Regions from separate parts of the Streptomyces sp. NPDC020958 genome, predicted to be linked through region 2. Evidence: riboswitches for the same ligand, from Rfam matches in the RefSeq annotation. Region 2 holds a riboswitch; the other holds the start of a gene.
What was found. A riboswitch is a leader RNA that binds a small molecule or an ion and turns the genes downstream of it on or off. The one in region 2 is predicted to bind glycine.
Positions count from the first base shown of each region.

Region 1 (8,125 bases), on a different contig from region 2:
CCGCGGTGCCGCTGGCGCTCACGTGTTACCGCCCCTTCGTTCGTCGCCCCGCGTGTGGAGCTTGCCCCGCGTTTGGGGACAGCTTAAGCGTCCAGGGGGTGGGGGCCGATGGTCCGTGCGCGGGTACGGGTCCGGCCGCGCGGGAAAGGGAGCCTCAGTGGCCGTACTGGTAGAAGGGGCGCACGTGGTCCCGCATCCAGTGGGCGACCGGGTCGTCCGCCACGTCCAGCAGGACCAGGTTGACCGGCCAGGGCACCGGGACGCGTCCCAGCGCCTTGCCCAGGGCCTCCAGGGGCAGGGCGCGCAGGTCCCCCTCCCACTGGGTGAGTTCGACGCCGACGAACATCACCGGGTCGGCCGTCTCGATCGCGGCCAGGCAGCGGCGGGCCGTGGCGACCACGCCGATCGCCGCGAACTCCGCCGAGGCCGCCCCCAGGAAGTCCATCGGGTCGTCCTGCCAGTCCGGCTCGAAGAGGCGCACCCGGCCGCCCGAGGCGGGTCCGTCCAGTTCGGTGCGGCCGACCCGGCACAGCTCGGCGACGCCCTCCGGCGGCAGCGGAAGGCCCACCACTCCCCCGGGGTTCACGGCGATGCCGACCTGCGGGGGCAGGCCGCGGGCGAACTCGACGGCGGGGGCGATGGTGTACGACAGGTGCGAGCCGACCACCAGGCGGAACTGCTCCTCGGAGCTGAAGACCGGGACGTACACCTGGCCGGCGATCTCCGTGGTGGGCAGGTCGAGGGAGCCGCTGTGCGGGCCGCCGCCCTCGGGCAGCGGGACCCACAGGAAGCTACGGCCCAGCACCTCGATGAGTCGGCCCCCCGCCGCGGGCACGCCGAGGGAGGCCGACAGCACCTCCTCCAGTTCGTTGCCGGGCCAACCGCCGTGCGGGTGGGGGTGTGCCTGTGCCGGGAAGTCCGCGGGAAAGTCCGCCGGGAAGTCCATCTGCCTACCGCCTGCTGGAAACCACTGCTGAGGCTGGAAAGGCTAGCGGGTGACACCGACAAAGCCAGCAGCCGATCGGGCCGCACAGTTTCTGCCCACGCAGCCCGCACAGCCCGCACGAGCGCGGCGCACGCGGAGGCGGTGGCCGGCGCGGTCAGGTCGTGAAGGCGATGCGGCGCAGCGCGTCCGCCGCGTCGCGGTCGAGGAGGAGCGCCGCTCCGCAGCCCGGGGGCAGTGCGCCCTTCTCGACGGAGCGGATGAGCCGGGCCGCCGCCCGGCGGTGGCGCAGGAAGGCGTACCGCGAGACACCCCGGCCGCGCTCGCGCTGGCCGTCGAGGGCCGTGTCCGGCGTGACGTCGAGCAGCAGCAGGTGCAGGGTGGCGCCGCGGCGGCGCGCCTCCCGGGCCAGCCAGTCGCGCACCCAGACCTGTGTTCCGCAGTCGTGCACGGCCACGCCCTCGCCGGTGCGCAGGGCGCGGCGCAGGGTGGCGTAGTGGGCGAGGCGGACCAGCGGCCGGTAGACGGCGTACGGCAGGAAGCGGGCCAGCCGGGCGTCCCAGCGGTCGCGGGTGTCCTGGGAGTCGATCCGTGTGCCCTGGACGGTGCGCCGCATCAGCGTGGACTTCCCGCTGCCCGGCAGCCCGGTGACCACGACCAGGTCACGGGGGCCGAAGCGCAGGCCGTGCGGGCTGTGGCCGGCGCGGTCGCGCAGGTCGCGGACGACCGGTGCGACGGGGAGATCGCCGCACCGCTCGCGGGCCGGGGCCGTCGGCTGTCCGGGCAGGGCGATGCCCGTCGTGGTCGCGTACGCCGTGGTCCTTGTCACCGTGATCGTCCTCCCTGGGGGTTCAGGAAAGGTTTTCCCCACATAATGTAAAGAGAAGGTAATGCACGGTGTCTCGCGGTTCCGTTCGCTTCCTGCCACAGGCCCGTCACAAAGGAGCGCGGCACGTCCGGCCTGCCGCGGCCGCGGACGGCGTGCAATGATGTCCGCGCCAACTGCATACCGGCCGCTTGAATCCGCGCGGGAGAGTCCCCGGCACCACGGTGCCCGGGGCGCCGAAGGAGCAAGTCCCTCCCTTGAATCTCTCAGGCCCCGTTACCGCGCGGGCGAGGCACATCTGAAAAGCGGGCCGCTGTGTCAGTGGCTCCACCCAAGGTGCAAGCCGTGCCCCCGCGTGGGTCAGGGCGAACCTCTCAGGTTCCGATGACAGATGGGGAGGACAGCGGGGAGGACCGCCCTCGCCTGTCACGCCTTTGGGACCCTTGGGAGACGACCGACCGATGAGCAGTACCGATTCCGCCGCACCCCGCCGCACCGCGCTCGATGCCCTGCACCGCTCGCTCGGCGCGACCATGACCGACTTCGCCGGCTGGGACATGCCCCTGCGCTACGGCTCGGAGCGCGACGAGCACCTCGCGGTGCGCACCGCGGCCGGCCTCTTCGACCTCTCCCACATGGGCGAGATCACCGTGACCGGGCCCGAGGCGGCCGGGCTGCTGAACCACGCCCTGGTCGGGAACATCGCCTCCGTCGGGCCGGGGCGCGCCCGCTACACCATGATCTGCCGGGCCGACGGCGGCATCCTGGACGACCTGATCGTCTACCGCACGGCCGACACCGAGTACCTGGTGGTCGCCAACGCCTCCAACGCCCAGGTGGTCCTCGACGCGCTGCGGGAGCGTTCCGCCGGCTTCGACGCCGAGGTGCGCGACGACCGGGACGCGTACGCCCTGATCGCCGTCCAGGGGCCCGAGTCGCCCGGGATCCTGAAGTCCCTCACCGACGCCGACCTGGACGGCCTCAAGTACTACGCCGGGCTGCCCGGCACCGTCGCCGGGGTCCCGGCGCTGATCGCCCGCACCGGGTACACCGGCGAGGACGGCTTCGAGCTGTTCGTGAAGCCGGAGCACGCGGTGGAGCTGTGGCAGGCCCTGACCGAGGCGGGCAGGCCGGCGGGGCTGGTGCCCTGCGGCCTGTCCTGCCGGGACACCCTGCGGCTCGAAGCGGGCATGCCGCTCTACGGCCATGAGCTCACCGCCTCGCTGACCCCCTTCGACGCCGGGCTCGGCCGGGTGGTGAAGTTCGACAAGGAGGGCGACTTCGTGGGGCGCGAGGCGCTCACCGAGGCGGCCGCCCGCGCGGAGTCGGACCCGCCGCGCGTCCTCGTCGGCCTGGTCGCCGAGGGCCGCCGGGTGCCGCGCGCCGGTTACCCGGTGGTCGCCGCCGGCAAGGTGATCGGCGAGGTCACCTCCGGTGCCCCCTCCCCCACCCTGGGCAGGCCGATCGCGATGGCGTACGTCGACGCGGCGCACTCGGCGCCCGGCACGGCCGGGGTCGGCGTGGACATCCGGGGCAGTCACGAGCCGTACGAGGTCGTGCCGCTGCCGTTCTACAAGCGCCAGAAGTAGCCACCGCAGGTGACGCCGAGCACATCGTCGCCGCTCGCGCACGCCTTCCGCAGTTCCCCCTTCACCAGCACTCCCCCGCGTACAGGAGAATTCAGGACATGAGCAACCCCCAGCAGCTGCGTTACAGCAAGGAGCACGAGTGGCTGTCGGCCGCCGAGGACGGCGTGGCGAAGGTCGGCATCACGGAGCACGCGGCCAACGCGCTCGGTGACGTCGTCTTCGTCCAGCTCCCGGCGGTCGGCGACACGGTGACCGCGGGCGAGACCTGCGGCGAGCTGGAGTCGACCAAGTCGGTGTCCGACCTGTACTCGCCGGTCACGGGCGAGGTCACCGAGGTCAACGAGGACGTCGTGGAGGACCCGTCGCTGGTGAACTCGGCCCCCTTCGAGGGCGGCTGGCTGTTCAAGGTGCGCTTCGCGGACGAGCCGGCCGACCTGCTCTCCGCCGACGAGTACACCGCCTTCGCCGCCGGCTGAGGGCCGCCCACGCCCCCATCGCCGGCCGACGGCCGCAGGAACACCGGCTTAGGAGTCGTAGAAACAGATGTCCGTCCTGAACACGTCCCTGCACGAGCTCGACCCGGAGGTCGCCGCCGCGGTCGACGCCGAGCTGGTGCGTCAGCAGTCCACCCTGGAGATGATCGCCTCGGAGAACTTCGCTCCGCTCGCGGTCATGGAGGCCCAGGGTTCCGTCCTCACCAACAAGTACGCCGAGGGCTACCCGGGCCGCCGCTACTACGGCGGCTGCGAGCACGTCGACGTCACCGAGCAGATCGCCATCGACCGGGTGAAGGAGCTGTTCGGCGCCGAGTACGCCAACGTGCAGCCGCACTCCGGTGCCTCCGCCAACCAGGCGGCCCTGTTCGCGCTGGCCCAGCCCGGGGACACCATCCTCGGTCTGGACCTCGCCCACGGCGGTCACCTGACCCACGGCATGCGCCTGAACTTCTCCGGCAAGCAGTTCGACGTGGTCGCCTACCACGTGGACAACTCCGGTCTGGTGGACATGGCCGAGGTCGAGCGGCTCGCCAAGGAGCACCGGCCGAAGGTGATCATCGCGGGCTGGTCGGCGTACCCGCGCCAGCTGGACTTCGCGGAGTTCCGCCGGATCGCCGACGAGGTCGAGGCGTACCTGTGGGTCGACATGGCCCACTTCGCGGGCCTGGTGGCGGCGGGGCTGCACGAGAACCCGGTGCCGTACGCCGACGTGGTCACCTCCACCACCCACAAGACGCTGGGCGGTCCGCGCGGCGGCATCATCCTGGCGAAGAAGGACTTCGCGAAGAAGCTGAACTCGTCCGTCTTCCCGGGTTTCCAGGGCGGCCCCCTGGAGCACGTGATCGCGGCGAAGGCGGTCTCCTTCAAGGTCGCCGCCTCGGAGGAGTTCAAGGAGCGCCAGCGTCGTACGGTGGAGGGTGCGCGCATCCTGGCGGAGCGGCTGACGGCCGCCGACGCCCGCGAGGCCGGTGTGAACGTCCTGTCCGGCGGTACGGACGTCCACCTGATCCTCGTCGACCTGCGCGAGTCCGAGCTGGACGGACAGCAGGCCGAGGACCGGCTCCACGAGGTCGGCATCACGGTCAACCGCAACGCCGTCCCGAACGACCCGCGCCCGCCGATGGTCACCTCGGGGCTGCGGATCGGCACCCCGGCGCTGGCCACCCGCGGCTTCACGGCCGAGGACTTCGCCGAGGTCGCGGACGTGATCGCCGAGACGCTGAAGCCTTCCCACGACGCGAAGGCGCTGAGGGTCCGGGTCGAGGCCCTGACCGCGAAGCACCCGCTCTACCCCGGTCTGAACAAGTAGTTCCCCGGCGGGGGCGCCCGACGGCGTGTGCCCCCGCCCTTTTCCAAGGAGTTCCCGTGGCCATCTCGGTCTTCGACCTGTTCTCGATCGGCATCGGCCCGTCGAGCTCCCACACCGTCGGCCCGATGCGCGCGGCCCGGATCTTCGCGCGCCGCCTGCGCAACGAGGAGCTGCTGCCCTCGGTCGCGCGGATACGTGCCGAGCTGTACGGATCCCTCGGCGCCACCGGTCACGGCCACGGCACCCCGAAGGCGGTGCTGCTCGGTCTGGAGGGCGCCTCGCCGCGCACCGTGGACGTGGAGACGGCGGACGACCGGCTGGAGACGATCAAGACCTCGGGGCGGCTGTCGCTCGTGGGCGAGCACGAGATCGCGTTCTCCTTCGACGACGACCTGAAGCTGCACCGCCGCAAGGCGCTCCCCTACCACGCGAACGGCATGACCCTCTGGGCGTACGACGCCTCCGGGGCGGAGCTGCTGTCCCGGACCTACTACTCGGTCGGCGGCGGGTTCGTCGTCGACGAGGAGGCGGTCGGCGCGGACCGCATCAAGCTGGACGACACCGTCCTGAAGTACCCCTTCCGCACGGGCGACGAGCTGCTGCGCCTGACGAAGGAGACCGGTCTGTCGATCTCCGCGCTGATGCTGGAGAACGAGCGGGCCTGGCGGACGGAGGACGAGATCCGCGCCGGGCTGCTGGAGATCTGGCGGGTGATGCAGGCGTGCGTCTCGCGCGGGATGTCCCGGGAGGGCATCCTGCCGGGCGGGCTGCGCGTGAAGCGCCGGGCCGCCGTGACCGCCCGCCAACTGCGCGCCGAGGGCGACCCGTTGGCCCACGCGATGGAGTGGATCACGCTCTACGCGATGGCCGTGAACGAGGAGAACGCGGCCGGCGGCCGGGTGGTGACCGCGCCCACCAACGGCGCGGCCGGCATCATCCCGGCGGTCCTGCACTACTACATCAACTTCGTGCCCGGCGCCGACGAGGACGGCGTGGTCCGCTTCCTGCTGGCCGCCGGCGCGATCGGCATGCTCTTCAAGGAGAACGCGTCCATCTCCGGCGCCGAGGTCGGCTGCCAGGGCGAGGTGGGCTCGGCCTGCTCGATGGCGGCGGGCGCCCTCGCCGAGGTCCTCGGCGGCTCTCCGGAACAGGTCGAGAACGCCGCCGAGATCGGCATGGAACACAACCTCGGCCTCACCTGCGACCCGGTCGGCGGCCTGGTCCAGATCCCCTGCATCGAGCGCAACGGCATGGCCGCGGTCAAGGCGGTCACCGCGGCCCGCATGGCCATGCGCGGCGACGGCTCCCACAAGGTGTCCCTGGACAAGGTCATCAAGACCATGAAGGACACGGGCGCCGACATGAGCGTCAAGTACAAGGAGACGGCCCGCGGCGGGCTGGCGGTGAACATCATCGAGTGCTGATGGGACGGGCCCTGACCAGCGCGGCATGCGAAGAACCACGGTTCCTGCCCGTGAAGGCCCGGGGCGAGCCGTCGCCGCCGGACGACGACCGGCCGGCCCTTCCCGAGGAGCCGGCGGAGACGCCCCGGCGCCCCGGTTCGCCTCGGCCGCTGAGCCCGGGGAAAGCGGGCGCCGGTGTGCCGCAGACTGGTGTCGATCAGTTGACCGACCCAGGGGATGGATTCCATGGCCGAGCGGCCCTTGACGCTGATGGCAGTGCACGCCCACCCGGACGACGAGGCCACGAGCACGGGGGGTGTCCTCGCGCGGTGTGCGGCGGAGGGCATCCGCACGGTGCTCGTCACCTGTACCGACGGCGGCTGCGGTGACGGGCCGGGGGGTGTCAAGCCGGGCGACCCCGGGCACGACCCGGCCGCCGTCGCCGCGCTGCGCCGGCGCGAACTGGAGGCGAGCTGCGAGGTCCTGGGGATCGGTCATCTCGAACTCCTCGGCTACGCCGACTCCGGGATGATGGGCTGGCCCGCCAACACGGCGCCGGGATCGTTCTGGAGCACGCCCGTGGACGAGGCGGCCGCCCGGCTGGCCGAGCTGATGCTGCGTCACCGGCCCGATGTCGTCGTGACCTACGACGAGAACGGGTTCTACGGCCACCCCGACCACATCCAGGCGAACCGGATCACGATGGCCGCGCTGGCGCTGACCGACGTGGCGTCCAAGGTGTACTGGACGACGGCACCGCGCTCGATGATGAAGGAATTCGGGCGGGTGATGCGCGAGTTCGGCGAGGACCTGCCGGAGCCGGACCCGTCCGAGGACCCGGCGATGCCCGAGATCGGGCTGCCCGACGAGGAGATCACCACGTGGGTGGACACCACCGGGTTCGGCGGCCGGAAGTTCGACTCGCTGGCCGCGCACGCCAGTCAGGGGGAGAACATCTTCTTCCTGCGCATGGGCAAGGAGAGGTTCACCGAGCTCATGGGCGTGGAGACGTTCGTCCGCGTCCACGACACCACCGGCGCCCCGCTGCCCGAGGACGACCTCTTCGCGGGCCTGCGCTGAATACGCCGATACACCCGGCGGGTCGTACAGCCAGAACCGTACGCAGGACCTGGGCAGCTGTCCGGACGACATGGCCGCCCGGGATCAACTGCACCCGCGACTGGGAAGTATGAGGATCGGCGGCCCCCCGGGCGGGGAATACGGAGCACGAGATTCCAGCTCCTGTCCCCCCACCGGCACCCAGGGAGTCCCCCATGCTGCACGGCATCGATGTGAGCGCGTACCAGTCGTCCGCGTACGACACGGACGGCCTCTCCTTCGTCTTCGTGAAGGCGACGGAGGGGCGTTCGTACGTCAATCCGAAACTCGCCGCCCAGACGAAGCGGGGCCGGGACGCCGGACTGGTCGTCGGCTTCTACCACTTCCTGTGGCCCGGCGACCTCACCGCGCAGGCCGAGTACTTCGTCGCGCACGCCCCCGAGAAGGCGGGCGACATCCTCGCCGTCGACTGGGAGACCACCGGCGACGGCACCCACGC
Region 1 is NZ_JBVHFU010000002.1:287,448-295,572, forward strand. Features, by position in the region: gene ACZ3KP_RS07165 (enhanced serine sensitivity protein SseB C-terminal domain-containing protein) at 1-22, opposite strand, end outside; gene ACZ3KP_RS07170 (enhanced serine sensitivity protein SseB) at 155-946, opposite strand; gene ACZ3KP_RS07175 (AAA family ATPase) at 1,101-1,778, opposite strand; glycine riboswitch at 1,962-2,061, shown strand; glycine riboswitch at 2,062-2,170, shown strand; gene gcvT (glycine cleavage system aminomethyltransferase GcvT) at 2,231-3,358, shown strand; gene gcvH (glycine cleavage system protein GcvH) at 3,457-3,834, shown strand; gene glyA (serine hydroxymethyltransferase) at 3,902-5,164, shown strand; gene ACZ3KP_RS07195 (L-serine ammonia-lyase) at 5,221-6,588, shown strand; gene ACZ3KP_RS07200 (PIG-L family deacetylase) at 6,814-7,647, shown strand; gene ACZ3KP_RS07205 (glycoside hydrolase family 25 protein) at 7,842-8,125, shown strand, end outside.
Region 1: linked by a shared signal. The riboswitch ahead of gcvT (glycine cleavage system aminomethyltransferase GcvT) and the one ahead of gcvP (aminomethyl-transferring glycine dehydrogenase) in region 2 are both predicted to bind glycine.

Region 2 (8,125 bases):
AGGGCAGCCCGGCCGACATCGCCCGTCACCCGCGCACCGACTACATCGCCCACCTGGTCGGCCTCAACCTCTACCGGGGCCGGGCCGAGGGCCACACCGTGAAGACCGCGAACGGCCCCGCGATCACCATCGCCGAGGAGCTGACCGGTGACGTCTTCGTCGCGTTCCCGCCGAGCGCGGTGACCCTCTTCCGGGACCGCCCCACGGGCACCAGCGCCCGCAACCTCTGGCGCTGCGAAGTCTCCGGCCTGGAGACGCACGGCGACCAGATCCGCGCCGGACTGACCGGCGGACTCCCCCTGGCCGCCGACCTCACCACGGTCTCGGCGGCCGAACTCGACCTGCATCCGGGAGCCGCGGTCTGGGCCACGGTCAAGGCGAGCCAGACGCACGCGTACCCGGCGTGAACGCGGAAGGCCCCGCCGAAGCGGGGCCTTCCTCACACCCTGTGCGTCAGTCCTCGTACGCGTCCAGCGGCGGGCACGAGCACACCAGGTTCCGGTCGCCGAAGGCCTGGTCGATGCGGCGCACCGGCGGCCAGTACTTGTCGGCGGGCGACACCCCGGCCGGGAACACCGCCTCAGCCCGGGAGTAGGCGTGCTCCCACTCCCCGCCGAGCGCGGCGGCCGTGTGCGGAGCGCCCCGCAGCGGGTTGTCGTCGGCGGGCCACTGTCCCGCCCCGACCTTGTCGATCTCCGCGCGGATGGCGATCATCGCGTCGCAGAACCGGTCCAGCTCGCCGAGGTCCTCGGACTCGGTCGGCTCGATCATGAGCGTGCCCGCGACGGGGAACGACATCGTGGGTGCGTGGAACCCGTAGTCGATCAACCGCTTGGCGACGTCGTCGACGCTCACCCCGGTCGCCTTGGTCAGCGGCCGCAGATCGATGATGCACTCGTGCGCGACCAGTCCGCCGGGGCCGGTGTAGAGCACGGGGAAGTGCGGCTCGAGGCGCTTGGCGACGTAGTTGGCGCTGAGCACGGCCACCTGGGTGGCCCGCTTCAGTCCCTCGCCGCCCATGAGCCGGACGTACGCCCACGAGATCGGCAGGATCCCCGCGGAGCCCCAGGGCGCGGCCGAGATCGGCCCGACCCCGGTCGCGGGCCCGGCGGCCGGCTGGAGCGGGTGGTTCGGCAGGTACGGCGCCAGGTGGGCCCGTACCGCCACCGGACCGACGCCCGGGCCGCCGCCACCGTGCGGGATGCAGAAGGTCTTGTGCAGGTTCAGGTGGGACACGTCGCCGCCGAAGTGCCCCGGCTTGGCGAGCCCGACCAGGGCGTTCAGGTTGGCGCCGTCGACGTAGACCTGGCCGCCGGCCTCGTGGACCTGGCCGCAGATGTCGGCGACGTGCTCCTCGAACACACCGTGGGTGGACGGGTAGGTGATCATCAGCACCGCGAGCTCGTCCCGGTGCTGCTCGATCTTCGCCCGCAGGTCCTCGACGTCGATCTCGCCGTCCCCGGCGGTCTTCACGACGACGACCTTCATCCCGGCCATCACGGCGCTGGCGGCGTTGGTGCCGTGCGCGGACGACGGGATCAGGCAGACGGTCCGCTGCGCGTCGCCGTTGGCCCGGTGGTAGGCGCGTACGGCGAGCAGCCCGGCGAGCTCGCCCTGCGACCCGGCGTTGGGCTGCAGGGACACCTTGTCGTACCCGGTGACCTCGGCGAGCCGCTCCTCCAGTTCCCGGATGAGCGTCAGATAGCCCTGTGCCTGCTCGGCGGGGGCGAAGGGGTGCAGCTGGCCGAACTCGGGCCAGGTGACCGGCTCCATCTCGGTGGTCGCGTTGAGCTTCATGGTGCAGGAGCCCAACGGGATCATGCCCCGGTCCAGCGCGTAGTCCCGGTCGGCGAGCCTGCGCAGGTAGCGGAGCATCGCGGTCTCGGAACGGTGGTCGTGGAAGACGGGATGGGTGAGGTAGCCCTCGGTGCGCAGCAGTGCCTCGGGCAGCGTGTCCTCGGCGACCGCGTCGAGCGCCTCGACGTCGCCCTCGACTCCGAAGGCGGCCCAGACGGCGGCCAGCTGGGCGCGCGTGGTGGTCTCGTCACAGGCCATGGAGACGTGGTCGGCGTCGACGAGCCGCAGGTTGACACCGTTCTCGCGGGCGGCGGCGACGATCTCGGCGGCCTTGCCGGGCACCCGGGCGGTGAGGGTGTCGAAGTAGGCGCCGTGCACGATCTCGACACCGCCTGCCGTGAGCCCGGCGGCGAGGACGGTGGCGTACCGGTGGGTGCGCCGGGCGATGGCCCTGAGCCCCTCGGGGCCGTGGTAGACCGCGTACATGCCGGCCATCACCGCGAGCAGCACCTGGGCGGTGCAGATGTTGCTGGTGGCCTTCTCCCGGCGGATGTGCTGCTCACGGGTCTGCAGCGCGAGCCGGTAGGCCTTGTTCCCGTCGGCGTCCACGGACACGCCCACGAGGCGGCCGGGCAGGCTGCGCGCGAACTTCTCGCGGACGGCCATGTAGCCGGCGTGCGGCCCGCCGAAGCCCATCGGCACGCCGAACCGCTGGGTGGTGCCGACGGCGATGTCGGCACCCAGCTCGCCCGGCGAGGCCAGCAGGGTCAGCGCGAGCAGGTCGGCGGCGACGGTGACGAGCGCGCCGAGCTCGTGCGCCTGCTCGATGACGGGCTTGATGTCGCGTACGGCACCGGAGGCGCCGGGGTACTGGACGAGCACGCCGTTGATCTCACGCGCGGCGAGGTCCGCCGGGATGCCGTCGGCGAGGTCGGCGACCACGACCTCCAGGCCCGTCGGCTCGGCCCGGGTCCGGATCACGGCGATGGTCTGCGGCAGCGCGTCCGCGTCGACGACGTAGACGCCCTTCTTGTTCTTGCCCATGCGCAGCGACAGGGCCACGGCCTCGGCGGCGGCCGTGCCCTCGTCGAGCAGCGAGGCGCCGGAGGTGGGCAGCCCGGTGAGGTCGGCGACCGCGGTCTGGAAGTTCAGCAGGGCTTCCAGCCGGCCCTGGGAGATCTCCGGCTGGTACGGCGTGTAGGCCGTGTACCAGGCGGGGTTCTCCATCACGTTGCGCAGGATGACGGGCGGGGTGAAGGTGCCGTAGTAGCCCAGGCCGATCATCGAGCCGAGCACCTGGTTGCGGTCGGCGAGCGAGCGCAGCTCGGCCAGCACCTCGGCCTCGGTGCGGGCACCGGGCAGCTCCAGGCGGTCGGCGTTCTTGATCACGTCCGGCACGGCGGCTGCCGTCAGCTCGTCCAGCGAGCCGTAGCCGACCTGCGCGAGCATCTTGGCCCGCGCCTCCTGGTCGGGCCCGATGTGACGCTGCTCGAAGGGAATCCCCTGTTCGAGTTCGGAGAGCGTGGGGCGGTGGGCGGTCATTGCGGAGGCCTCCTGGTCTGACGCGACCTTCGAGGGGCACCCCGGCACGGGTACCCCGACGGCCTCCCCCTCTGTCATCTCAACCTGAGAGCTTCGCCGGACGCCCGAGGGCTCCGGCTTGCACCGTCGGTGAGGGCGGACACCGTCGACGTCCGCCCTGCTTTCCAGAGTGACCTCGTCCGTGCGGTACGTGGGCCTGAGAGATTCCGGGGAGGATTTGCTCCTTCGGCGCCTCCGGTTTGCCCGAAGGACTCTCCCGCACGGGGTCAGCAGCCGCTTGCCAGCCTACCAGCGGGGGCAGCGCACGGGTCTTCGAGTGGCCGCCGCATTGAATGTGCTCTTTTGTAGTGCTTACGGATGAGGTGCGACCAAGAGGAGGGCCCGTGCAGACCGACATCGATCCGCGCAACCTGATCGGCCGCAAGGCGTTCGACCGCAACGGTACGAAGATCGGCACGATCGACGAGGTGTACCTCGACGACGCGACGGGCGTGCCGGAGTGGGCGGCCATACGCACCGGCCTGTTCTCCCGGGACGCGTTCGTGCCCCTGGAGCCCAGCGAACTGGTCGAGGGAACCCTGCACGTCCCCTTCGACCGGGCGTTGATCAAGGACGCCCCGGACTTCGGCGTGGGCCGCCATCTGTCGCCCGAGCAGGAGCTCCAGCTCTACCACCACTACGGCCTGGACACCCCTGTCCCGCCGCGCCCCCACCCGGACCACGACTTCGGCAAGCTGGCGGGCACGGAGGACGCCGGGGCATAGCGCCCGGCCCGGTGGCGCCGACCGGCCACCACGCCCCGCCCAGCCCTCGCCCCGCCCTCGCCCCGGTCATCCGCCGGCCCTGTCCACCCGCACGCCCCGTCCTCCCTCCACCAGCGGCAGCGGATCCGCCGGCTCCAGCTCGGGGTCGTCGATCCGGAAGGTCCGCACCCGCCCCGCCGCCACCGCCCCCGGCGTCTCGAACCGCACCGTCACCCTGCCGAGCCCGCTGCCCTGCACCCATCCGTGTCCGTACTCCGCGTGCCGCACGTCGTGTCCCGCGGGCCACCGCCGCTCGGTGACCGTCTCCTGCGGCGCCGACGGCGCCGCGACGTCGTCCTCGGCCGGGACCGTCTCCGCCGCCTCGCCCGCCGCCTGCGCGAACAGGTCCTCCTGGGTGTAGTCGGCCAGCCCCGTCACCCCCACCCCCAGCAGCCGCACGCCCCCTGTCGTGTCCACCGAGTCCAGCAGCCGTGCGGCGGCCTCCCGCACGACCGCCGGGTCGTCGGTCGGTCCCCTGAGCGTCTCCGAGCGGGTCAGCGTCGAGAAGTCGTACCGCCGCACCTTCAGGACGATGGTCCGCCCGGACAGCCCGGCTTCCCGCAGCCGCCGCACGCACCGGTCCGCCAGCCGCCGCACCTCCGTCCCCACTCTCAGCCGGTCGTGGATGTCCACGTCGTAGGTGTCCTCGACCGACACCGACTTGGTCTCGCGCTCGGCCACCACAGGCCGCTCGTCGTGGGCGAGCGCCATCGCGTACAGCGCGTGCCCATGGGCCTTGCCGAGCAGCCGCACCAGTTCGTCCTCACCTGCCTCGGCGATCTCGTCGACCGTGGTGATCCCGGCCCGCCGCAGATGGTCCCCCGTCGCCGGCCCCACCCCCGGCAGGGTGCGCACCGGCATCGGCCCGAGCAGCGCCCGCTCCGTGCCGGGCTCGATCAGCACCAGCCCGTCCGGCTTCGCCTGCTCGGAGGCGATCTTCGCGAGCATCTTGGACGCGGCGAGCCCGACGGACCCGCAGAGCCCGGTGGCGGCCCGTATGTCCGCGCGCAGCCGCTCCCCGGCCAACTGTGCCGACGCCGCGTCCCAGGCCGTCCCACCGGCCTCCAGGTCCACGAACGCCTCGTCCAGGCTGAGCGGCTCCACCAGCGGCGACAGCTCGTGCAGCAGCGCCATGACCTGCTCGCTGATCGACCGGTACAGCGTGAACCGCGGCACCAGGTACGCGGCGTTCGGCGCCAGCCTGCGTGCCTGCGCCATCGGCATCGCGGAGTGCACCCCGAACACCCGCGCCTCGTACGACGCGGTGGCCACCACACCCCGTGGTCCGAGCCCGCCCACGACCACGGCCTTCCCGCGCAGACTCGGCTTGGACGCCTGCTCCACCGAGGCGTAGAAGGCATCCATGTCGAGATGGAGGATCGTGGGCGCGTTTCTCACATCTCCGATGCTGCACCACGGCACTGACAACGCGCCGGGAGGTCAGACCGCCTTGTTGCGCCGCCTGGCCAGTTCGTCGGCGGGATTGTGCCCGACGAGGGTCTCGCCGGTGTCGACGCGCTCACCGTGCAGCTGGGAGAGCGCGCTTTCCACGTCCCGCCAGACCACGCCGACCGCGATCCCGAAGATGCCCTGACCGCCCTGGAGCAGGGCGTGCACCTCGTCCGACGAGGTGCACTCGTAGACCGTGGCGCCGTCGCTCATGAGCGTCATGCGCTCCAGGTCGCGGAAACCGCGTTCCCTGAGGTGCTGGACCGCGCTGCGGATGTTCTGGAGGGAGACCCCCGTGTCCAGGAACCGCTTGACGATCTTCAGGACGACGACGTCCCGGAAGCTGTACAGCCGCTGCGTGCCCGATCCGTAGGCGGGCCGGACACTGGGCTCGACCAGGCCGGTGCGGGCCCAGTAGTCGAGTTGCCGGTAGGTGATGCCGGCCGCGGCGCAGGCCGTGGGCCCGCGGTAGCCGATCTCCTCGGTGGCCATGGACGCCGCCCCTCCGCCGCTCGGCACTGCCGTCGGCCGCTGCGGGGCGTGACCGGCTGCGCTGCTGTGAAGCGGGTATGGACCGCTCTCCCCGAAACCGTGTCCGGGGGCACCCCCAGCCGTACCGTCGCCGCTGCTTCTCACGCCGACCTCCGTCCTTGACCTGCCTTCTCGACGGTAGGCAGTCACCAGGGGTGCGTCAACGATCGCCACACTCGGCACGCCGAGTGATAATCACCCTAGGAGTGGTTTCCCGTGCCCCACCGCGGGGAAAGGCTAGCCGAATGCTCTGGCGCAAGGCCGTAGGACGCTCTCAGTGGCCGCTGGCAATTGCCCGTGAGTTCGGCCGCGCCGGGCCGTGGGCGGGCCCGCCACCGGCCTTCCGGCAGGCGACGGGCCGACCTGTTCTCGCCGACCTGTTCTCACTGACTGCTGGTGCCGAAGTCCTCGGGGGAGATCTGGTCGAGGAACTCGCGGAACTTCTCCACCTCGTCCTCCTGCTCGTCCGGGATCGCGATCCCCGCGTCGTCCAGCACCGTGTCACTGCCGAAGATCGGCGTCCCGGTGCGCAGCGCCAGCGCTATGGCGTCGGACGGACGGGCGCTCACCTCGACGCCGCTGGCGAAGACCAGCTCCGCGTAGAAGACGCCCTCACGCAGGTCCGTGATGCGTACTTCGGTGAGCTCCTGGCCGACGGCCTCCAGCACGTCCTTGAAAAGGTCGTGGGTCAGCGGTCGCGCGGGGGCCATGCCCTGCTGGGCGAAGGCGATCGCCGTCGCTTCCCCCGGCCCGATCCAGATGGGGAGGTAACGGTCGCCTCCCACTTCGCGCAGGAGCACGATCGGTTGGTTGGAGGGCATTTCCACCCGGACACCTACGACATCGAGCTCGTTCACACAGCAACCCTAGGCCGTGCCCGGGATGTTTGGGTAGTCGGGCCGACAACGCGCGCCCGATCCGGCCTCCGCCCGGGGCCTGTCACTTCGGTCACGGCAGCCGCACCCCGAGTGCGATCTGCACCAGCGCGGCGTGCAGCTTCACCGTCAGCGCCGCCAGCTCCTTCGTCCGGGCCTCGGCATGGACCCTGGTCTGCGGATTGCGGTGGCGCCGGAGCGGGGCCACCACCTGGTCCACCAGACCCGCCTCACGCTCGGCGGCCGCCTTCATCAGCCGCAGATGGCGCGGTTCGATCCCGAACCGCCCCAGCTCGGCCACGAGCGAGGCCACCGTGACCGTCTCCGCGTCGTAGACACCGTCCTCCAGAGGAGCGATCAGCCCGTACGACTCCCACTCCGCGAGGCAGTCCTCGTCGATCCCGGCGGCCGCGAGCAGCTCCTCGCGGCCGATCCGCGCCACCGTGGGCGCCTCAGGCACCATCGGCACCGCCTCGCCGTCACGCTGCCGCCCCAGCACGGGAAGGTGTACGGCCTCCCCGCGCTCCATGGCGTCCAGGTGCTCCCGGATGACCTTGAGCGGCAGATAGTGGTCCCGCTGCATCCGCAGGACGTGTCCGAGGCGCTCCACGTCCCCGGCACTGAACTTGCGGTACCCGGAGGGAGTCCGTCGCGGCTCGATGAGCCCCTCCGACTCCAGGAAGCGGATCTTGGAGATGGTGACTTCGGGGAACTCGTCGCGCAGCACGTTCAGCACCGTGCCGATGCTCATCAGCCCGGTTTCCGTGGCGGCGGCGCCCTGTCCGGCACCGCCGCTCGGTGTGTGCGGCATGGACCTTCTTCCCTGGGGTCCCCCAGCCGAGGTCCGGCGGGTCAGACGGCCTGCCGGCTCGCGTAGAAGACCAGCCGGTACTTGCCGATCTGGACCTCGTCGCCGTTGGCCAGGGCGACCTGGTCGATCCGCTCCCGGTTGACGTACGTGCCGTTGAGGCTGCCCACGTCGGCCACCGTGAACGAACCGTCCTGGTGACGGCGGAACTCCACATGGCGGCGCGAGACCGTCACGTCGTCCAGGAAGATGTCGCTCTGCGGGTGCCGGCCGGCCGTGGTCAGGTCACTGTCCAGCAGGAACCGGCTGCCGGAGTTGGG
Region 2 is NZ_JBVHFU010000001.1:6,549-14,673, reverse strand. Features, by position in the region: gene ACZ3KP_RS00070 (ABC transporter ATP-binding protein) at 1-407, shown strand, start outside; gene gcvP (aminomethyl-transferring glycine dehydrogenase) at 454-3,339, opposite strand; glycine riboswitch at 3,514-3,608, opposite strand; gene ACZ3KP_RS00060 (PRC-barrel domain-containing protein) at 3,723-4,103, shown strand; gene ACZ3KP_RS00055 (DNA polymerase IV) at 4,170-5,540, opposite strand; gene ACZ3KP_RS00050 (MerR family transcriptional regulator) at 5,583-6,227, opposite strand; gene ACZ3KP_RS00045 (bifunctional nuclease family protein) at 6,506-6,979, opposite strand; gene ftsR (transcriptional regulator FtsR) at 7,071-7,808, opposite strand; gene ACZ3KP_RS00035 (FHA domain-containing protein) at 7,850-8,125, opposite strand, start outside.